DNA from 2 places in the Herbaspirillum sp. BH-1 genome. Region 2 is predicted to be linked to the other one. Evidence: predicted binding sites of a transcription regulator. Region 2 holds the regulator's gene; the other holds the start of a gene.
The links. Region 2 encodes LexA, which represses DNA repair genes until DNA is damaged. Its sites were predicted from a motif close to ACTGTATNNNNATACAGT; they were not measured.
Positions count from the first base shown of each region.

Region 1: the regulator LexA is predicted to act here: its motif matches at 10,342-10,359, upstream of imuA (translesion DNA synthesis-associated protein ImuA).

Region 1 is NZ_PKOI01000005.1:311,138-322,277, reverse strand. Features, by position in the region: gene HBH1_RS09730 (aldehyde dehydrogenase family protein) at 1-1,352, opposite strand, end outside; gene HBH1_RS09725 (FadR/GntR family transcriptional regulator) at 1,657-2,433, shown strand; gene HBH1_RS09720 (LysR substrate-binding domain-containing protein) at 2,475-3,416, shown strand; gene HBH1_RS09715 (GGDEF domain-containing protein) at 3,677-4,858, shown strand; gene HBH1_RS09710 (error-prone DNA polymerase) at 4,872-8,129, opposite strand; gene HBH1_RS09705 (Y-family DNA polymerase) at 8,139-9,623, opposite strand; gene imuA (translesion DNA synthesis-associated protein ImuA) at 9,550-10,308, opposite strand; gene HBH1_RS09695 (nucleotidyltransferase family protein) at 10,548-10,838, shown strand; gene HBH1_RS09690 (HepT-like ribonuclease domain-containing protein) at 10,835-11,140, shown strand, end outside.
Region 2 is NZ_PKOI01000007.1:194,380-205,519, reverse strand. Features, by position in the region: gene fliD (flagellar filament capping protein FliD) at 1-195, opposite strand, end outside; gene HBH1_RS12175 (flagellar protein FlaG) at 427-786, opposite strand; gene HBH1_RS12170 (flagellin N-terminal helical domain-containing protein) at 865-1,953, opposite strand; gene HBH1_RS12165 (tetratricopeptide repeat protein) at 2,279-4,252, opposite strand; gene lexA (transcriptional repressor LexA) at 4,453-5,112, opposite strand; gene rpsF (30S ribosomal protein S6) at 5,430-5,795, shown strand; gene priB (primosomal replication protein N) at 5,820-6,122, shown strand; gene rpsR (30S ribosomal protein S18) at 6,177-6,461, shown strand; gene rplI (50S ribosomal protein L9) at 6,488-6,940, shown strand; gene HBH1_RS12135 (replicative DNA helicase) at 7,146-8,591, shown strand; gene HBH1_RS12130 (DUF47 domain-containing protein) at 8,796-9,422, shown strand; gene HBH1_RS12125 (inorganic phosphate transporter) at 9,483-10,490, shown strand; gene HBH1_RS12120 (PhoH family protein) at 10,590-11,140, opposite strand, start outside.

The DNA.
Region 1 (11,140 bases), on a different contig from region 2:
GCCTTGACGCCGCCGAAGGGCAGTTCCACGCCGCCACCGGCGCCATAGTTGTTGATGAACACCTGGCCGCTGCGGATGGCCCGCGCCAGGCGCATCTGGCGCCCGCCATCGCGGGTCCAGACGCTGGCCACCAGCCCATAGTCGGTGCCGTTGGCCAGGGCGATGGCCTCGGCCTCATCCTCGAAGGGCATGGCCGCCAGCACCGGGCCGAACACCTCTTCCTGCGCCAGCCGGTGACGCGCGGGCACATCGCGCAGCAGGGCCGGGGCCTGGTAGAAACCGCTGGCCGGTGCACCGGGAGCGACTTCGCCCTGCGCCACCAGCGGGATGCCGTCGCGCCGGGCATCGGCGAGGAAGCCGGCCACGCGCTCCTGCTGGGTCTTGCGGATCAGCGGGCCGCAATCCAGGTCCATCTGCGAAGAACCGACCCGCAGTTGCGAGAACAGTCCCGATAGCCGTTCCAGCACCTGCTCATAGGCGCCGCGCTGCACCAGCAGGCGGCTGCCGGCGGAGCAGGTCTGGCCGGCGTTCTGCACGATGGCATTGACCACCACCGGCAGCATGGCCTCCATGTCGGCATCCTCGAAGACCACCTGCGGCGACTTACCGCCCAGTTCCAGGGTGACCGGCGTATGGTGGTCGGCCGCGCCGCGCACCACCAGCTTGCCCACGTTGGGCGAGCCGGTGAAGGACACATGGTCCACGTCCGGATGCTTGACCAGCAGGTCGCCAGCCTCATGGCCGTAACCGGTCACGATATTGAGCGCACCCTCCGGGAAACCCACCTCGGCCGCCAGCTCGGCCACCCGCAGGATGGACAGGCAGGCATCTTCGGCCGGCTTGACCACGCAGGTATTGCCGGCCGCCAGGGCGCCGCCCACGCAGCGCCCGAAGATCTGCATCGGGTAGTTCCAGGGCACGATATGGCCGGTCACCCCGTGCGGCTCGCGCAGGGTCAGCACCGTATAGCCGGCCTGGTAGGGAATGGTCTCGCCATGCAACTTGTCGGCGGCGCCGGCATAGAACTCGAAATAGCGCACGATGGCGGCCGCATCGGCGCGTGCCTGCTTCATCGGCTTGCCGCAATCGCGGCCTTCCAGTTGCGCCAGTTCTTCCTGGTGATCCTGCAGCTTGTAGGCCAGTTTCATCATCAGGCGGCTGCGCTCGGCCGCCGACAGCTTGCCCCAGGCGCCCTCATAGGCGCGGCGGGCGGCGCCGACGGCGCGGTCGATGTCGGCGGCATTGCCGCGGGCGATGGCCTCGAAGGGCTGGCCGTCGGAAGGATCGATGACGGGGATGCTCTCGCCGGAGGCGGGGGCGACCCAGCGGTTGTCGATGAAGTGCTGTTTCATGGCGGTGCTGTCCTTGGGTGGTAAGCGCAAAGCGCAACTGGAGTGGAGCAGGTGGAGCAAGGTGAAGTAAAACGCAGCAGGCGGCATGGACGAGGTCAATCCCGGACGCACGGTCCGCGGGCTGGCCTGGAAGGGGCTGGTCTCCTGAGTCGTTTTGCTTTTTGTGGTGAGCCAATCTAAGCCAGGGCGAACAAGCTGTCAATTGAATTTACTACTTTGCTGACTGCCTGCATCGCCAGGGTGGCGGGGAGGGTGGCAAATCCGCTACCATGCGCAACGTCCATTCCAGTCTCCCGGAGCATCGATGCCCAACCCCAGCAAACCGGCGCGCCCCGCCGCGTCCAGCGAACTCCTGAGCCTGGCTGCCGCCGGCCTGGGTCCGGTGCGGCCGGAACGTTTTGCCGAGCGCGTCTATGAGACCTTGTTCCATGCCATCGTGGAAGGGCGCATCGCAGTGGGCAGCAAGCTGCCTTCCGAGAATGACCTTGCCACGCTGTTCGAGGTCTCGCGCCCGGTGGTGCGGCAGGCGCTGGACCGGCTGCGCGAGGACCAGTTGGTGGAATCCCTGCGGGGTTCCGGGACCTATGTGAAGGAAAAGGCCGGTCTGGCCCCGGCACGTCCGGACGGCGAACCCGAAACCCGCATCGGTCACATCATGAACGGCCTGGAACTGCGCCTGGTGCTGGAACCCGAATCGGCCTACATGGCGGCCCTGCGTCGCAACAAGCAGGACCTGGACCAGATGGAGCGCCTGCTGGAAGGCTTCGAAGAGGCCAACCGGGTCGGCGGCATCGCCCACCATTACGACTTCGGCTTCCATGAAGCGATTGCCATGGCCACCGGCAACCTGCGCTTCGTGCAGGTGATGAAGACGCTGGAATACGATGTCAGCCACGCCGTGAACATGCTGCGCCACCTGATGCATATCCCGCCCTGGAAGCGCTCGCAGGACGCCATGGATGAACACCGCCAGATCTTCGAGCTGATCCGGCTGCAGGATGCCGAAGGCGCCCGGCGCGCCATGCGGGGCCACATCGAGAATGCGCGTACCCGCATGTTCAATAGTCGTCCGGGCCTGTAAAACAATTTGACAACTCGCTGGACAGCAGGGAAAACCTTCGCATGGAATTACGCCAACTGCGCTACTTCGTGGCCATCGTCGATCACGGCTCGCTCTCGCGGGCGGCACGGGTGCTGCACATCGCCCAGCCGGCGCTGACCCAGCAGATCCGCCAGCTGGAAGACGAGATGGAAGCGCAACTGCTGCACCGCTCGGCCCAGGGTGTGATCGCCACCGATGCCGGCAAGGTCTTCTATGAGCACGCGCTGGCGATCCTCAAGCAGGTGCAGGACGCCAAGCAGGCCGTGGCGCAATCCACCGACAAGCCCTCGGGTACCGTGGCGCTGGGTATTCCGCAGAGCGTGTCCAATGCGCTGGCCTTGCCACTGTTGAACGCGGTGCGTTCCACCTATCCGGAAATCACGCTGCAACTGACCGAGGAACTGACCGGCAACCTCATCACCCAGCTCAAGTCCGGCCGCATCAACCTGGCGGTGCTGTTCGATGATGGTCAGCTGTCCTCGTTCGCGGCCACGCCGATGATCGAGGAAGAGATGCTGTACATCACCCGCACCAAGTCGCAGTACGGCGTGGCCGGGCGCAAGGGCGTGCCGCTGGCGCGCGCCATCCAGGCACCGCTGATCCTGCCCGGCCTGGCCCATGGCGTGCGCCCGCGCATCGAAAACCTGGTACGCGCCCAGGGCATGAGCCTGGACAATGTCATCGAGATCAATTCGGTGGCCATCCTGAAGTCGGCCATCCTGGCCGATATCGGCGCCACCATCCTGCCGGTGGCGCCGCTGCTGGCCGACATCGAGCGCGGCGACATGGTGGCCCATGCCATCGCCGGCGAAACCATCTCGCGCACCCTGGTCTTATGCGCTTCCCGCAACATCCCCCTGACCACGGCAGCGGCGGCCGTGGAGCGACTGGTGCTGGACGTGACCGACCAGCTGTGCCGCTCCGGCCAATGGGGGCATACCCGCGTGCTGGAACGTGAATGAAGCCGAAATGACGCTGTAATGAAGGGTGCAGATATATTGCCAGCCCGGCAATAACGTTCACTTTTCATGTCATATTGCTGAAAATCACTATCATTCCGGCGGCTTCGGTTACACTGACGGCGTCCTGCCTGTGTCGTCTTTCCAGGCCGTCAGATGCCTGGCAGTAGCACCGGATGGGGTTCCGGAAGCTTGCCTGCAGGCCTGACCGGACACTCTCCCGTTCTGCAATCTTCACCCGTCCCGTGGACGGGCTTATCCGGATGAATCCATTCACCGCCAGCCTGGCGCTGGCCATCGTTCAGTTTTGCAGTGGCGTGATCATGACGGGCCTGTTCATCAGCACGCCCTCGGAGCGCTTCACCCGCCTGTGGGCGCTGTCCGGGGTACTGGCGGCACTGGGCATCTGCACTACTGTGGTCGCCTATGCCGGCCTCGGCGGCACGCTGCGCGCGCTGGGCCTGTTGCTGGGCAATACGCTGCTGTTTTCCTCCGGGATCGTGGCCTGGAGCGGCCTGCGCAGCTTCTACCAGCGCCGCTCGGCCTGGTGGCCGGGCCTGCTCATCGTGGTCTATGCCGCGGCCTTTGCGGCGCTGCTGGCCTCCGAATCCACGTTCACCCAGCGCGCCTACCTGGCTGTCTGCGGGCTGCAGGTGGTGTTCTGCCTGGTGCTGTGGGAATTCCTCAAGGGACTCTCCGGCGCGCTGGCCGAGCGTTATCCACGCTGGACCTTCGGTCGCTGCGTCGGTATCGGCGCCTTGCTCATCCTCAGCGCCAGCTATGTCAGTCGCTTCTTCATCTCGCTGCGCCATCCGGAACTGTTCGAACCGCCCGAGATGAGCAACCTCGGGGTCGTCCTGATCTACCTGATTCCCATCAGTGGCACCCTGTTGCTGTCGGTGGCGCTGATGATGATCTATTTCGAACGCCTGCTGGCCGACAAGCAGCGCCTGGCCACCGTGGATGAGCTGACCGGCACCCTGAACCGCCGCGAGCTGGTGCGCTGTGGCGAACTGGTGCTGGAGCAGACGGTACAGGCCAGACAGGTGCTGACCCTGGCCTTCATCGACGTCGACCATTTCAAGCGGATCAACGATACCCACGGCCACCAGGTGGGTGACCGCGTGCTGGCCGACATCGGTGCACTATTGCGCCAATGCTGTCGCCAGAACGGTCTGCTGGGCCGCTATGGTGGTGAAGAGTTCTGCGCGGTCTTCCCCGGCCTGGCCGAGGTGCAGGCACGACAGATCGCCCAGCACCTGCTGGAGACGGTGCGCCAGCATGACTTCGGCCATGGCCAGCCAGTCACCATCAGTGTCGGCCTGGCCGTGCTCACACCGGGCCAGATGCTGGGGTGGGATGCCCTGGTGCACCAGGCCGACCTGGCCCTGTACCGGGCCAAGAGCGAAGGGCGCAATGCCTTCCGCATGGCGCTGGCCGCCTGAGTCAGCCAATCCATCAGAAGAAATCACGGCTGCGCGGCTGCAGTTCCCCGAGCAGGTGGGTCCAGTCCTCCAGGCGTCCGGCCACCAGATGGCGCACCTCTCCCTGGCATTGCCAGCTTCCGTACACGCCCAGCAGGCGCGCATTGAGCACTTCGCTGCGCTGTCGTTCCAGCACCGCCGGCCAGATGATGACGTTGGCCGACCCGGTCTCGTCTTCGATCGTCATGAAGATCACCCCCTTGGCCGTACCCGGCCGCTGGCGCACCGTGACGATGCCGCAGCAGCAGGCGAACTGGCGGTTCTGCAGCGTGTTCAGATCGGCCACGCTCATGAAGCGGCGGCGCTGCAGGGTCGGTCGCAGCAGGGCCAGCGGGTGGCGGCGCAGGGTCAGGTTCATGGCGCGGTAGTCGTCGATGATCTGCTCGCCTTCGCCGGGTGTCTCCAGTTGCACCGCATCGTCACCGCGTGGCGCGCTGCGCAGCAGGTCACGGTCGGGTACCGCACCCACCGCATGCCACAGGGCCTGACGCCGATGGCCGGCCAGTTCGCGCAGGGCATCGCCGGCCGCCAGCGCCTGCAGGGCATGGCGATCCAGGGCGGCGCGCCGGGCCAGGTCGTCGACATCGGCAAAGGGGTGCTCGGCGCGCGCCTGCTCGATGCGCTGCGCCGCCTCGGCCGGCATGCCGCGCAGCAGGCTCATGCCCAGCCGCACGGCCGGACGCGCCGGCCCGGAGGTGGACTCCAGGGGCAGCTCCAGCGTGGACTCCCAGGCGCTGCGCACGACATTGGCCGGCAACACCCGCACCCCATGCCGGCGCGCATCCTGGATCAGTTGCGAGGGCGAATAGAAGCCCATGGGCTGGCTATTGAGCAGGCCGCACAGGAAAGCCTCCGGCTCATGGCACTTGAGCCAGCTGCTGAAGTAGGTCAGCAGGGCAAAGCTGGCGGCATGGCTTTCCGGAAAGCCGTATTCGCCGAAGCCCTCGATCTGGTTGAAGATGCTTTCGGCGAATTCGCGTGAATAGCCATTGTCGGTCATGCCCAGCACCAGTCGCTCATGGTGTGGCCCCATGCCACCCTTGCGCTTCCAGGCTGCCATGGAGCGGCGCAGGTCATCGGCCTCGCTGGGGGAATAGCCGGCGGCCTCGATGGCCACGTCCATCACCTGTTCCTGGAAGATGGGGATGCCCAGGGTGCGCTCCAGCACCTTCCTGATCTTGCCGCTCTTGCTGGTGTTGTCGGGATACTCGAAGCTGCCGCCATTGCGCACCAGCTCACGCCGGCGCAGGTAGGGGTGGACCATGCCGCCCTGGATCGGACCGGGCCGCACGATGGCCACCTGCACCACCAGGTCGTACTGGGTACGTGGCTGCATGCGCGGCAGCATGCTCATCTGGGCCCGGCTCTCGATCTGGAACACGCCGATGGTATCGGCCTTGCAGATCATCTCGAAGGTGACCGGATCTTCACGCGGGATATCGTACATCTGCATCACCTGCGGCAAGCCGCGCCGCAGGCTCACCAGCTCCAGCGATCGACGCAGGGCGGTGAGCATGCCCAGCGCCAGGACATCCACCTTGAGCAGCCGGAGCGACTCCAGGTCGTCCTTGTCCCATTCGATGACGGAACGGTCTGGCATGGCGGCGTTCTGGATCGGCACCAGCCGCGACAATTGCCCGCGTGCGATCACGAAGCCCCCGGTGTGCTGCGACAGGTGGCGGGGAAAGCGCAGCAGCTTGCCGGTGATGCTGGCCCACAGCCCGATCTGCGGCAGTTCCGGGTCCAGCCCGGCTTCGGTAAAGCGCGCCAGCAGTTCTTCGCGGCTGTCGAACCAGTGCTGCGACTTGGCCACCGTATCGACGATGGCCGGGTCCACCCCCAGCGCCTTGCCCACCTCGCGCAGCGCGCCACGCGGGCGATAGCTGTGGACGGCGGCGGCCAGGGCGGCACGGCGGCGGCCGTACTTGCGGTAGATGTGCTGGATCACTTCTTCACGGCGCTGGTGTTCGAAGTCGACGTCGATGTCGGGCGGCTCGTCGCGCTTTTCGCTGATGAAGCGGGCAAACAGCAGGCGCGTGGAGGTGGGATCGACCTCGGTCACCCCCAGGCAATAGCAGACCGCCGAATTGGCCGCCGAGCCCCGACCCTGGCACAGGATGCCGCGCGAACGGGCGAATTGCACCAGGTCATAGACGGTCAGGAAGTAGGCTTCATAGTGCTTGCTGCCGATGAGCGCCAGTTCCACCTCGATCTGTTGCCGCACCTCGCCGGGCAGCCCCTGCGGATAGCGTCTGGCGGCACCGGCCAGGGTTTCCTGGCGCAGGTAGTCGGCCGGGCTCATGCCCAGCGGCACCAGCTCGTCCGGATATTCATAGCGCAGCTCGGCCAGACTGAAGCGGCATTCGGCGGCGATGGCCAGGGTCTGCTCCAGGGTCTGCCGCGTGTGCACCAGCGACAGCCGCATTCGTGGCCGCAGGTGTTGCTCGGCGTTGGGCGCCAGCGCATGGCCGCATTCCTGCACCGGCTGGCCCAGGCGGATGGCGGTCACCACATCCTGCAGGTATTTGCGTGAGCGCTGGTGCATCTGCACGTCGCCCACCGCCACCAGTGCCAAGCCATGGCGCCGTGCTGCCTGCTCCAGCGCTTCGCGGTGCAGTTCGTCCAGGGGGCGATACAGGCGTGTGAGGCCGACCCAGGAGCGTCCGGGCGCCAGGCCGGCGAACCAGCGCAACTGGGCGTCCAGGGTGTCTTCACCGACCGCGTAATCCGGCACCAGGATCAACTGGCAATCGGGCAGGGCGCGCAGGTGCGACAAGGCCGGCGGCGGCTGGCTCAGGTCTTCCGGGGCCAGCAGGTACTGGCCCTTTTCGGCACGCGTGCGGGCCAGGGTGACCAGCTCGGAGAGATTGCCGTAACCCTCCCGGTTCCTGGCCAGCGCAACCAGGGTCAGGCGGGCCAGCGGGTGCTCGGGGTCTTCCCGGAGTTGGGTAAAGCGGAAGCAACTGCCGATGATCAGCCTGAAATCCAGGCTCTGGTTCTTGCTGACCTGCTCCTGCCAGGCCGCATGGGCGCGCACCACCCCGGCCAGGGTGCATTCGTCGGTGATGGCCAGGGCGCGATAACCCAGGGCGATGGCGCGCTCCACCAGTTCCTGGGCATGCGAGGCGCCCTGCAGGAAACTGAAGTTGGTGCGGCAATACAGTTCGGCATAGTCGGGCAGGCCGCTGTCATTGCCATTACCAGTACCGATGCCAGGGAGAGGGGCTTGCATACAGTGCTCCTAGCCGAACAGTCCGTGCAGGAACCACTGCGGTTCTTCGTCGCTGGCCTCGCCGCCACGCCATTGCCGGAAAATCCAGTAATAGGCATGACGCGCATCGCGGGCGGTGAAGTAGTCGCGGGTCAGCGGGCGGCCTTCCCACCAGCCGGCTTCGATGCGTTCCGGCGGCGAGGTGAATTCCAAAGGTGTGCGGTAGAACGGCTTGTGCTGCTGCATGCGCAGGGGCAAGGGCTCTTCCAGCAGCCATAGCGGGCGCGGTGGCAGGCGCGCCGGATCAGTCACCAGCGGTGCCGGCAATGTGGTCGCCGGCTGCATGACGCTGCACCAGCGATTGGCGATCTCGGGCCGATGATCGGCGCGGGGCACGGCCTGGCGCACCTTGTCCGCGCCCAGCCGGGCCACCAGCAGTTCCAGCAGGCGTTGGTGATCTTCCGGGCTGCCGCCGGGTTCGGGGAAGAGCAGTTCGCTGGCGGCCTGCATGGCTTGCAGTTCCTCGGCCGCCAGTCCCAGGGCGATGGCCGGCGCCGGCAGGCTGGAGCGGGCCAGCTTTTCCTTGACCAGGGTATGCAGGTGGTCTTCCTGCCAGGCCGGCACCGACAGGGCGATCCGCAATTCGGTCGGCGCCACGGCCTGGCGACCGCGTTCGTGCTCCAGCCACAGGTGTAACTGCTTGATGCTCAACTGGCGCGCCGCCAGCCAGCCGGCCAGTTGTACCAGCAGCCCCTGGGCATAGGCGGCCAGGATGTCGGTGTGCTCGATGCGGTCGGGCAGCTCCACGCGGGCCTTGAAGACCGGCGGCGCCACCACCCATTCATGCAGTTCCGGCAGGTCGCCATAGGCACGGTCCAGCATGTCCAGCAGCGCCCGGCCGCAGCGCCGTTGCAGGCCGGGGCGCGGCAGCCGCCGCAACTGGCCCAGCTGGCGGCAGCCCAGGCCATGCAGCCATTCGAGGTGGGCCTGGGCGGCACTGAGCAAGATCACCGGCAAGCGATCCAGGCGTCGTTGCAGGGAACCGCTGCGCAGGGTACGCACATTGCCGTAGCGCGCCAGCATCCAGGCCCCGGTCGCGGTGACGCCAGAAGACAGGGTGGCCGACACCCCGAGCCGGGCGATGGTGACGCCAATCTTGCGGCACAGCGCCCGCATGCCGCCGAACAGGCGCAGGCTGGCGCTGACGTCCAGCAGCACACAGGCGTCCGGGGCCAGTGTGACCTGGGGCGTGTATTGCAGCAGGGCCAGCGCTGTCTGTTCCAGCAGACCCTGTTCGCGCAGCGGGTCACGCTCCTGCAGCAGCGCCTGCGGCGCCAGCAGTTGCACGCCACCGCGCCGCATGCCTTCCTGCACGCCCAGCGCGCGCGCAGGTGCCGACAGCGCGGTGACGCGCTCGCGCTCGAAGACCACCGCCGGGGCTTCATCCAGCCAGTTTGGACGGAATGCTTCCAGCGGCAGCAGTGGCAGGTGTACGGCGATCCACAGTGGGGACATGGCGTTGCAGATTCGGTGAAGGCGTCAGGGGAAGAAACAGGCTTTGTTCGCGCAGCGGCCCGCGCCGCTTGAGAAAGCCGATCTCCAGTCCGTCCCGCGCAGCCTGCAGCGTCAGCCGCAAGGGCGCGGGTGAGGGCTCGCGCGCGCAGGACCAGGGACGCAGCATGAAAAACAGGGTTTGCCCGGCTTGCGCCGCCACATGCAGCCGGCGCAGCAGATCGTGCTCACCCTTGCGCAGCCTGGGTTGCCACATCAGCAGCGCGTGACAGCTATCGGCGCGCAGGACTTGCTCCGCTGCCCAGCAGGCATCGACCGCGTTATCGGCCTGCAGATGCAGCAGCCGGGCCGCCTGCACACCCAGATGCACCCAGCCGGGGGCATTGACCTGGTGCGGTGCCTGCAGCAGGGCGATGCGTTCGGCGCGGGTGATCCGGACGGCTCTTTGGGCGCTGGCTGGCGCTCGCGCCAGCAGTGGGCGCAGCAGGCGCAGTTCACCGATGCCATCCTGGGGCAGCAGCAATTCGATCAGCGCCCCGGTCGGCCAGCCACGTCCCGGCAACTCGGCATCAAGCGCCTCGAAACCGCTGGACACCCCGTGCCCACCCCCACGCGCCAGCTGGGACGCCAGCCAGAGCGAAGGATGGATGTTTTCCGGACGATGCACCGGGGACGATGGAGGCAACATGGTGGAGCAGACGTACTGGTGAAGACGAAGATAACTGTATAAATATACAGTAATTGTTTTGGAGTGTGACAAAAACTGCGGATGAGCGGGCAAAAGACTGAAGCTCTTGTTGAGGAGGGCGACCTGGTCGAGTTCGGGGGCGAAGAGGGGGCATCGGTGCATTGCGATTCTGGAAAATGCTTTTAGAATGGCATTCCTGCCCCGGCCATTGCAGTGAGTTTCGACAAGAAAGGATGCCCATGCGCCCCTCCGTTGCGCTTGACATGAAGAGAATTGCAGTGCGGGAAGCCGTAGGCCGCTTCCGTACCGCGAACCTGCGCGTCTTCGGCTCGGTGCTGCACGGCACCGACCAGGACGGTAGCGACATTGACCTGCTGGTTGACGCACTGCCTGGGGCCACCCTGTTGGACCTGGGCGATCTGGAAGATGAGTTGAAATCGCTGCTCGGCGTCGATGTCGATCTGCTGACGCCTGAAGACCTGCCGCCGACGTTCCGGGCCAAGGTGCTCGCTGAGGCGCTGCCGGTATGAGTGAACACCATCGGTTGCCCGACTACCTTGACCATATCCAGCAAGCTGCGACCGATGCGTGCAGCTTCGTGAAAGGACTGGAGAAAGCCGACTTCCTGACTGACAAACGCACCCAGCAGGCCGTCATCATGAGCCTCATCATCATCGGCGAGGCAGCCACCAAGGTGATGGATGCTTATCCTGAGTTCACGCAGGTGCATGCTCAAGTGCGATGGCGCAGCATGCGAAATATGCGCAATCGCATGGCCCATGGCTATTTCGACATCAATCTCGATGTGGTGTGGGAGACGACTCAAGTATGG
Region 2 (11,140 bases):
CGTGATGGCCGACTGATAGGTCGACAGCGCGCTCTTGAGGCTGCCGTACGCCGAGATCAGGGTGTTGTAGCTGCTGGCCTGGGTGGTCAGCGGAGTCAGTTGAGACTGGCTTTCCGCCGAGATCAGCTGGCTGACCAGGGTCGCGACGTCAAGCGGGCCTGCCGAGGTGGAGATAGTGCCGGTGGAAGTGGCCATGGTTCAACTCCTGAATCTTTGCGTAAGGCACAGCGCTTTAGGGGGGGGGCTGCGCGCGCGGTCAACAGGAGAGTGGCTCTCAAGTACGGCGTCGGTGCAGGAGGGACGCTGTGCGGGTGTTATGCGAATCCATTATGAACTGGGGTAGCCGAACCCGTCATGCGCCATGAATGATCATGGGCGCACGCGGTCTTTCGAGCCACTGCAGTTCGTACCAGACTCAACTTCAAATCAGACCTTGTGGTTGATCAACAGGCCTTGCATCTTGTCGATGGACTTGGCGATGGAGATCGCTTCTTCGCTGGGAATCTGGCGGATCACGGTGTCGGTCGCGGTATCCACGACTTTGACGATGGTGCGGCCGGTCTCTTCGTCCTTGGAGAAGTTCAGTGCCGAGGCGCTGGTCTTGGCGAAGTCGTTGAGTTTGCCGACGGCATCGTTGACATCGCTTTCCGTCGCGCGACGTGCTTCCGAAGTCGCTGCCGGGGCAACGGTCGATACCACGGGATCGGGCTTGACAGCGCTTTGCGGCAAGGCATACGCCGTACCGGAATCGCCAGCAGCTGTGATATTAAGTGGGGCAATCGACATGTTACTACTCCCTTCCTTAAAGGAACGTGCGGAGAATAAGGCCTATCCTCCGCACGTCATCCTACCTAGCTATCAGGCTTATTTCAACAGCGACAGGACTTGCTGCGGTGCCGAGTTGGCCTGCGACAGCATCGCGTTACCAGCCTGTTGCAGGATCTGCGCACGGGTCAGGTTGGCAGTTTCTGCAGCGTAGTCGGTATCCATGATACGGCTACGGGACGAGGTGATGTTCTCGCTCGACACTTGCAGGTTGCTGATGACGGCGCTGAAGCGGTTCTGAACGGCACCGAACTCTGCACGCTTGGACGAGATCAGGCTGATGGCCTTGTCCAGGTTGGTGATTGCCTTCTGTGCATCGCTTTGTGCGGACGGAGCAGCAACAGCCTTGTCCAGGGCCAGCTTGGCGCTGTCCACGGCCTTCTGCAGGGTCACTGCCGAAGAAGCCAGGGCGCTGGCGGTCAGGGTCGAGCCGGTAGCGAACAGGTTGTCCAGCTTGGCCTTGGCCGAGGTGTAGGTGGTTTGGGCAGTGCTCACACCGGAGGTGTCGCCCAGACCGATCAGACCCTTGGCGCTGGTGCCGATGACGTCGGCCATGGTCTTGTTGTTCGACAGGTCATCCAGGGTGATGGTGATCTGGTCGTTCAGCTTGTTGTCCTGGACGTTGGCGCCGACCTGGAACGACAGGGTCAGGGAAGCCGAAACGTTGGCCGAGCTGGAGCCCACGCCAGCCGATGCACCTTGGCCGGAGCCGGTGAACAGGTTCTGGCCGTTGAAGCTGGTGCCGTTGAGCACGCGGAACACTTCTTCCGACAGTTGCTTGTATTCGTCGTTCAGGGTCTTGCGGTCTTGCGCGCTGTTGGTGCCGTTCGAAGCTTGAACAGCCAGTTCACGCATACGCTGCAGGTTGTCGGTCACGGTGGACAGAGCGCCTTCAGCGGTCTGGGCCATCGAGATGCCGTCGTTGGCGTTACGTTGTGCAACTGCCAGACCCTTGATCTGGGAGTTCATGCGGTCGGCGATGGCCAGGCCGGCGGCGTCGTCCTTTGCGCTGTTGACGCGCAGACCGGAGGACAGACGTTGGATCGAGGTGTTGAGCGACGACTGCGACGAATTCAGATTGCGTTGCGTGTTCAGCGACGCAATGTTGGTATTGATGACTGATGCCATGTTAATTCTCCTAAGATTTGAGACCGATGATCCGAGTTTCAGTGCTTAACTTTGGTCTTCTACCCATGAGCCCCAGGCGTTTCAACCTCTGTTGATTGCTTTATCGGGCAGTCTTGGAAAAAGTTTAGGGCTTTCGCGAAAAAAATCTCTTTCAAGGCTTTCCGAACTAAAACTGCGTGCTTTGAAACTGCAAGCAAATCCTTTTTCGACGCCGATCGAGAAAACTTTAGGGAAATCTTTGTTGAAACCAAGAAATTTTCGCTCCATTGAAAAAGCCGCTCGGTGCAAGCGGCTTTTTCGGAAGGGGTGAGGGAGGGCCAGAGTCCTATTGCTGCACCTTTTCTTGTTGCAATCTGATTAACTCTTCTGCGATGCGCTTCATCACGGAGTCCCAGTCGCTGAAGGCAGGCTGGCGGAACAGGCGCATGCTCGGATACCAGGGCGAATCGTCGCGGTTCTGCAGCCAGCGCCAGTCCGGGATGTGCGGGAGCAGTACCCAGGTGGGGTGGCCCATGGCACCAGCCAGGTGCACCACCGAAGTATCCACGCTGATGACCAGGTCCAGGTTGTGGATCGCTGCGGCGGTATCGGCAAAGTCTGCGCATTGGTCACCCAGATTGTGGGCTGACCGGTCGGCGGGCAGATTCTTCAGGTCTTCCAGGGGCTTGCCCTTTTGCAGGGAGTAGAACTCGATCTTCGGGAGTCCGAACAATTGCTTGAAAGTGTCAAGGGGGATCGAACGGTGCCGATCATTGCCGTGCTCCGGATTGCCGCCCCATACCACACCGACACGTAGATGCTGTTCCGATGTTGTTATTGCGGCAATTTTCTGGCGCCATTCTTCTGCCAGCAAGGGATCGGCTGCCAGGTAGCTGGGGAAGGAGGGGATGTCTTCCACGGTATCGGTGCCTAGCGCATAGGGCAGGCTCATCATCACGTAGGCGCAGTCGCAGGGTGGCAGCGGGTCGCTTTCCCGGATCAGGGTGACTTCTGGCGTGAACGACTGGAACAGCCGATACAGCGGATTCTTCACGTGCACCGCCACCCGGGCGCCGCGGTCCATGACCAGGCGTGCATAGCGCAGAAACTGGATGCTGTCGCCAAAGCCCTGTTCGTGCATCAGGAGTATGAATTTGCCTTCCAGCGAACTCTTGCCATCCCATTTGGGGATGATCTCGAACAGTTTGTGGATGAGCTTGTAGACGTAGGCGCGCTCGCGGGTTTCCAGGCGACTCTCGTGACATTCCCAGCCTTCCTTGAGGTCGCCGTGCAACAGCAGGCTCAGGGCCAGGTTGTGCTTGGCGGTGGAATAGTTGGGACGCAATTCGAGCGCCTTGCGGAAGATCTCCACCGCCTCATGGGTGTCGCCATGGTCGTGCTTGATGGCGCCGATGTTGTTGTAGATGAGGGCTTGCTTGGGATTCAGTTCCAGCGCCTTGTTGAACATGCGCATGGCATCGTCGAAGCGATCTTCGGCGGAAAAGTAGCTGGCACCCAGCTTGAGATAGCTGTTGGAGTCCTTGGGGGCGATGTCGATGACGCGCAGCAGGTGTTCGTGGGCTTCGGTGACCTTGTTCAGTTTCAGGTAGGTATCGGCAATCTTGTTGTGCGCGTAGGTATCTTCCGGGTCCAGAAGGATTGCTGTCTTGTGGGACTCCAGGGCTTCCTTGTACATCTCCATGGCATGGAAGGCTTCGCCCAGGGCGGTGTGCGAAGGGGCGAAGTTGATCTGCAGTTCCAGTGACTTGAGGATGGTTGCGACCGCCTCGTCATAGCGCTTCGCTTCCACCAGTGCCCGCCCCAGATGGGAGAGCGGGCCGGGGGCCTCTGGCTCGCGCTTGACCGCATCCTCGAAGTAGGCGATCGAGGCATCCGGGTCGTTCTTTTCATGCAAGGCATTGGCCAGGCCGACGCGGGCCGTCCGGCTTTCCTTGTCGACTTCGATGGCGCGTTCATAGATCCTGATGGCTTCATCGATGCGATCCTGTGCCAGGAGTGCGGCTGCCAGGTTGCTCAGATACTCGGCATTCTCCGGATCAGCCGCGATGGTCTTGCGAAGATAGTGTTCGGCATCGGCGTGCAGGCCCTCCTGCATGGCGATGAGTCCGCGTGCATGGTTGGCGAACACCAGGGTGGGAGCGCGCCCCAGCACGGCAGTACACAGGGCCTTTGCTTCATCAACCTTGCGATTATCCAGAAGATCCAGGCATTTGCGGACATCCAGCAGGTCTTGCAGATGGGACTGGGTGGCGGCCTGGGCCTGGTTACCGTGCTTGTTGCTGCTCTTGCGCGTCGACATCGAAAGGGATCCTCTTGGTTGGGCGCATGCTTTGCGCCGGACATAGCTGTCCACCAGAAATAATATGCGCAAGGACCGGATGCCGAAGAGGCGAATAGAAAGCAAAAAACCTTCGTTTTAGACGAAGGTTCCTTGGGAGGGGGATCGGCGCGGTGGTGGGCGCCGATGCATCGGGAGCGGCAGGCTTGCTCCCTGCTGGTTTAATGCCAGCTGCGCAACAACCCGACGGCAAGCCCTTCAAGAGCAAACTGGTCGGCGTCCGGCTTGACGATGATGGGTTCGAATTCCGGATTTTCCGGGAAGAGCGTGATGACCGAGCCGGTCTTCTGGTAGCGCTTGACGGTGACCTCGTCGGCCAGTCGCGCCACCACGATCTGCCCGTTGCGCGCCTGGTCGGTCTTGCGGACCGCCAGCAGATCGCCATCGAGAATGCCGGCGTCGCGCATGGACATGCCGCGCACCTTCAACAGGTAATCGGGCTTGCTGGGGAACATCGCCGGATCGACCTGGTAGGTCTTCTCGACATGCTCCTGCGCCAGGATGGGCGAGCCGGCAGCCACGCGACCGATCAGGGGCAGGCTCAACTGCATCAGGGCGGGGTGGGGCAGGGCCATCTGGCGGGCGATGCCGCTTGATGCGGGTACGCCGGATTCACGCAGGCGGATGCCGCGGGAGGTGCCAGGGGATATTTCGATGGCGCCCTTGCGGGCCAGTGCCTGCAGGTGCTCTTCAGCGGCATTGGCGGAGCGGAAGCCAAGCTCGGCAGCGATCTCGGCGCGCGTGGGAGGGAAGCCGGTGTTCTCGATGGCGTTCTTGATCAGGTTCAGGATCTGTTCCTGGCGCGCGGTCAGTTTGAGCATGGGGTAGGCCTTTCTCTGGGGGAAGGCTGTTTGGATGAACAGTCTGTATTTTTATACAGGTGCAATCCTTGTGTCAACGGCAACATGCACTTTCTGGTGCTGCAAGAACGGTTTTTCCTGTCTATATATAAATAGATGAAATATCTTGTGCGGCCTATCTGCCCAGTGCGATGGCTCCGCCTGTGTCTACCTGACCTCGCCAGCGATAGTCGACATTGCTGTTATGCCAGAAACCTTGTATGATCTTGGGTTTTCCTCTTCCCACACCCGTCTTGACGCCGGGGTGGGCGTCTTCAATAAGTCCATAAGGAGTCTACATGCGTCATTATGAAATCGTATTTATCGTCCACCCGGACCAAAGCGAGCAAGTGCCGGCGATGATCGAGCGTTACAAGGGCATCGTCACCACCCGCGGCGGCAAGGTTCACCGTGTCGAAGATTGGGGCCGTCGTCAACTGGCCTACCAGATCCAGAAGCTGGCCAAGGCTCACTATGTCTGCCTGAACATCGAAGTCGACAGCGAAACGCTGGCCGAGATCGAAACCGGCTTCAAGTTCAACGACGCCGTCCTGCGCCACCTGACCGTCAAGATGAAGAAGGCCGAAACCGGTCCTTCCCCCATCCTGAAGGCAGTGCAGAAGGAAGACGCGGCCAAGAGCCGTACCGAAGCACCGGCAGCCTGATTGCGCTGCGATTCATAGCGGAGAGTGAACCAGCTTCAAGTCATCGCCAGTCTGGCCGAACGTGATGTATTGCGTTATACGCCGGCCGGTATTCCGATCGTGACTGCCAGGTTGCAGCATCAGTCGGAGCAGATGGAAGCTGGCATGCGTCGCCAGGTCGAATTCGAGATCGCGGCGATGGCAGCAGGAGAAATCTCCGGCGCGCTCAACAAGGCTGCGCTGGGTGAAGTCTTCCGCTTCACCGGCTTTCTGGCCCGCAGGAATCGCAACAGCAAGAGCGTCGTGTTTCATATCGTTGATTTTGGCGCTGTCCCGTCGGAAGACTGACGCGAGGCGGCGCTAAAAAGACCTTACCCAATTTTTAGATACAGGAGCCAAATCATGGCATTCGGTAAAAAGTTCGATAAAAGCAAGCTGAAAAACAAGCGTCAACAGCAAAACCCGCTGTTCAAGCGCAAGAAATTCTGCCGTTTCACCGCCGCTGGCGTTGAACAGGTCGATTACAAGGACGTGGACACCCTGAAGGACTTCGTCCAGGAAAACGGCAAGATCATGCCGGCACGCCTGACCGGTACCAAGGCCCACTACCAGCGTCAAGTTGACACCGCCATCAAGCGCGCGCGTTACCTGGCCCTGCTGCCGTACACCGATCTGCACAACGCGTAATCTGCGCCGAGAAATAGGAGAAAAACATGCAAGTCATTCTGTTGGAAAAAATCGTTAATCTCGGCGGTCTGGGTGATGTCGTGCGCGTCAAGGACGGTTTCGCACGTAACTTCCTGATCCCGCAACGCAAGGCCCGTCGTGCTACCGACGCTGCCATCGCCGAATTCGAAGCCAAGCGCGCCGATCTGGAAAAGGCCGCTGCCGAGAAGCTGGCTGCTGCTCAAGCACAAGGCGAAAAGCTGACTGGTGCCACCGTGGAAGTGTCGCAGAAGGCCGGCGTTGACGGTCGTCTGTTCGGTTCCGTGACCAACTTCGACATCGCTGAAGCCCTGGGCAAGAAGGGTTTCGCCGTGGAAAAGTCGCAAGTGCGTATGCCCAACGGCCCGCTGAAGATCGTTGGCGAACACCCTGTGTCGGTTGCTCTGCACACCGATGTGGTGGTCGACGTCACCATCGCTGTGAAGGGCGAGCAAGCGTAATTCGCCTGTTTGCTGCAATTCGTTTTGCAATAGAAAAGCCGGGTTCGCCTGGCTTTTTTATTGTCATTTTGCTTCGGTTCTTCCTGCCGGGAAAGCCTGTTGGCCTACCCTCCGCCGCGGATCGAACCTTGCATCTGTTCCTTGCCAGGGCCATGCGCTGCAAAAACGTCCACCTGAACCAACGGCTTCACATCAGCAGGTTATAATGCGCGCCATGAAAGAATCGTCCCGCGGCAATCCTGAATTTTTCCGCGGCCAGAAGGAGTCTTCCGATCCCCAGATCGATGCACTCCGCGTGCCGCCACACTCCATCGAGGCCGAGCAATCGGTGCTGGGCGGCCTGCTGCTGGACAACGCAGCCTGGGACCGCATCGCAGATTTCGTCAGCGCGGAAGACTTCTACCGCTACGACCACCGCATCATCTTCGAGCACATCGTCAAGCTCATCAACAGCACCAAGCCGGCGGACGTGATCACGGTCTATGAGGCCATGTCCACCAGTGGCAAGGCCGAGGAAGTCGGTGGCCTGGTCTATCTGAACGCGCTGGCACAGAACACGCCGTCGGCGGCCAATATCCGCCGCTACGCCGAGATCGTGCGTGACCGCGGCATCCTGCGCAAGCTGATCACGGTGGCCGACGAAATCTCCGGCAATGCCTTCAATCCGCAGGGCAAGGACGTCAAGTCCATGCTCGACGAAGCCGAATCGAAGATCTTCGCCATCGCCGAAGAGGGCTCGCGCGGCTCGCAGGGCTTCATGGAAATCCAGCCGCTGCTGACCCAGGTGGTGGAGCGTATCGACGAACTCTACAACCGCGACAACACCAGCGACATCACCGGCGTGCCCACCGGCTTCATGGACCTGGACAAGATGACCTCCGGCCTGCAACCGGGCGACCTGATCATCGTCGCCGGTCGTCCCTCCATGGGTAAGACGGCGTTCTCGATCAACATCGGCGAACACGTGGCGATCGAATCCGGCCTGCCGGTGGCGGTGTTTTCCATGGAAATGGGCGGCGCCCAGCTGGCCATGCGTATGCTGGGCTCGGTCGGTCGTCTGGACCAGCACCGCCTGCGTACCGGTCGCCTGCTGGACGAGGACTGGCCGCGCCTGACGCACGCCATCCAGAAGATGAACGATGCCCAGTTCTACATCGACGAAACGCCGGCGCTGTCGCCCATCGAATTGCGCGCACGCTCGCGTCGCCTGGCGCGCCAGTGCGGCAAGCTGGGCCTGATCATCATCGACTACCTGCAGCTGATGTCGGGTAACGGTGGCAGTTCCTCGGAAAACCGCGCCTCCGAAATCTCGGAAATCTCGCGTAGCCTGAAGGGCCTGGCCAAGGAGCTCAACTGCCCGGTGATTGCACTGTCGCAGCTGAACCGCTCGCTGGAACAGCGCCCCAACAAGCGCCCGGTGATGTCTGACTTGCGCGAATCCGGCGCCATCGAGCAGGATGCCGACGTCATTTTGTTCATTTACCGGGATGAAGTTTACAATCCGGACTCGCCCGACAAGGGCACTGCGGAAATCATTATCGGCAAGCAGCGTAATGGCCCCATTGGCAGCATTCGCCTGTCTTTCCTGGGGATGTATACCAAGTACGACAACTATATCGGGAATCTGGCGCAGCCCTACGGCGGCGACTGAACGGTTGGGGTGGCGGGCAGCGATGGCCGTCACTGCACGAGGATCACGGGCGGCGCATGGCCGCTCGTGTCATGTAAGGCGGATGGCTCCCGAGGCCGTCCGTGCAGGACCGGCAGGGCGGGATTCCGGCTTCCAAGGGGGCAAGCCGCAGGCCGGTTCGAAACGGCGCCCGATACGGGCGCTAACCATTGATGAGAGAGAAAAATGTTTGGACGATTGATGCCGACGGAAGGCAAATTCTTTGACCTTTTCAATCAGCATGCAGAGCTGGCGGTCAAGTGCGCGAAGGAAATGGTGGCGCTGATGACCAATTTCGATGACCTCGAAATCCGCGTGCACGCCATTGAAGCCGTCGAAAAGGAGGCCGACAAGATCACGCACAATACCATCGATCTGCTGCACAAGACCTTCATCACGCCGCTGGACCGTGATGACATCCACCAGCTGATCACCCGCATGGACGACATCCTGGACCTGCTGGAAGACGCTGCCCAGACCATCTCCCTGTACGACATCAAGGCCATCACGCCCGAAGCCAAGCGCCTGGCTGAACTGTGCCTGTCCTGTGCGGAAAAGGTGCAGGCGGCCGTCGGCCTGCTGTCGAACATGGACAATTCGCGCCAGATCCTGGCCATCTGCCAGGAAATCGACCGCCTGGAATCCGACGCCGACCACGTCATGCGCGCGGCCATGTCCAAGCTGTTCCGCGACGAGCCGGATGTGCGCACGCTCATCAAGCTCAAGGCCATCTACGAAATCCTGGAAACCGTCACCGATCGCTGCGAAGACGTGGCCAACATCATCGAAGGCATCATCGTCGAAAACGCCTGATCCCCGGCGTAGCGGCGATTCCTCCGGGGAACGCCGCTGGCTTCACACAACGGTTTCCCCATGCAAACAATCCAAATCAGCTTACATATCCTCGCGCTGTTGATCGTCCTGGCGCTGCTGTTCGACTTCATGAACGGCTTCCACGACGCCGCCAACGCGATCGCCACCGTGGTCTCCACCGGTGTGTTGCGTCCGCAGACGGCCGTGGCCATGGCGGCCTTCTTCAATCTGGCCGCGGTGTTCGTGTTCCACCAGCTGCACGTGGCCGCCTCGGTCGGCAAGGGCACCATCGAGCCGGCCATCGTCGACCAGTACGTCATCTTCGGTGCCCTGATCGGCGCCATCTTCTGGAACCTGGTGACCTGGTACTACGGTATTCCGTCCTCGTCCTCGCATGCCCTGATCGGTGGCCTGGTCGGTGCGGCCGTGGCCAAGGCCGGCACCGGCGCCCTGATCTCGGCGGGCTTGCTCAAGACGATCCTCTTCATCGTCCTGTCACCCTTGCTGGGCCTGGTATTCGGCTCGTTGATGATGCTCATGGTGTCGTGGATATTCTTCCGCTCTACGCCGCGCAAGATCGATGGCTGGTTCCGGCGGCTGCAGTTGCTGTCGGCCTCCATGTACAGCCTGGGCCATGGCGGCAACGATGCGCAGAAGACCATCGGCATCATCTGGATGCTGTTGATCGCCTCGGGCTATTCCTCGCCGGAAGCGCCGCCGATGTGGGTCATCATTTCCTGCTACTGCGCCATCAGCCTGGGGACCTTGTTCGGTGGCTGGCGCATCGTCAAGACCATGGGCCAGAAGATCACCAAGTTGAAGCCGGTCGGTGGCTTCTGTGCCGAAACCGGCGGTGCCATCACCTTGTTCATCGCAACCGCCCTGGGTATCCCGGTCTCCACCACCCACACCATCACAGGCGCCATCGTCGGCGTGGGCGCGGCACAGAAGATGTCGGCCGTGCGTTGGGGCGTGGCCAGCAACATCGTCTGGGCCTGGATCTTCACCATCCCGGCTTCGGCCTTCGTGGCCGCGATCGCCTGGTGGATCGGGGTGCACGTGCTGTAATCCATTCTGGTTCGCGTCCGCGGCGGTTGCCGGCGCGGGCGTCCAAAAGCAAAAAGCCACGTTACCGTGGCTTTTTGCTTTTCTGCGGAAGAAAACTGCTTACAGCACGTCGCTGGCGTGATCAGCCAGGCGGGAACGTTCGCCCCGCGCCAGAGTGACGTGGCCGCTGTGCGCCCAGCCCTTGAAGCGGTCGACCACATAGGTCAGGCCGCTGGAGCCTTCGGTCAGGTAGGGCGTGTCGATCTGGGCGATGTTACCCAGGCAGACGATCTTGGTGCCCGGACCCGCACGCGTGACCAGCGTCTTCATCTGTTTGGGCGTGAGGTTCTGCGCTTCATCGATGATCAAGAACTTGTTCACGAACGTACGGCCGCGCATGAAGTTCAACGACTTGATCTTGATACGCGAGCGGATCAGGTCCTGGGTCGCTGCCCGGCCCCATTCGCCGGCGTCGCCGTCAGACTTGTTGAGCACTTCGAGGTTGTCGTCGAAGGCGCCCATCCAGGGGCCCATCTTTTCTTCCTCGGTCCCTGGCAGGAAACCGATGTCTTCGCCGACCGGCACCGTCACGCGAGTGACGATGATTTCGTTGTAGAGCTTGGTTTCCAGCACCTGCGCCAGGCCAGAGGCCAGTGCCAGCAGGGTCTTGC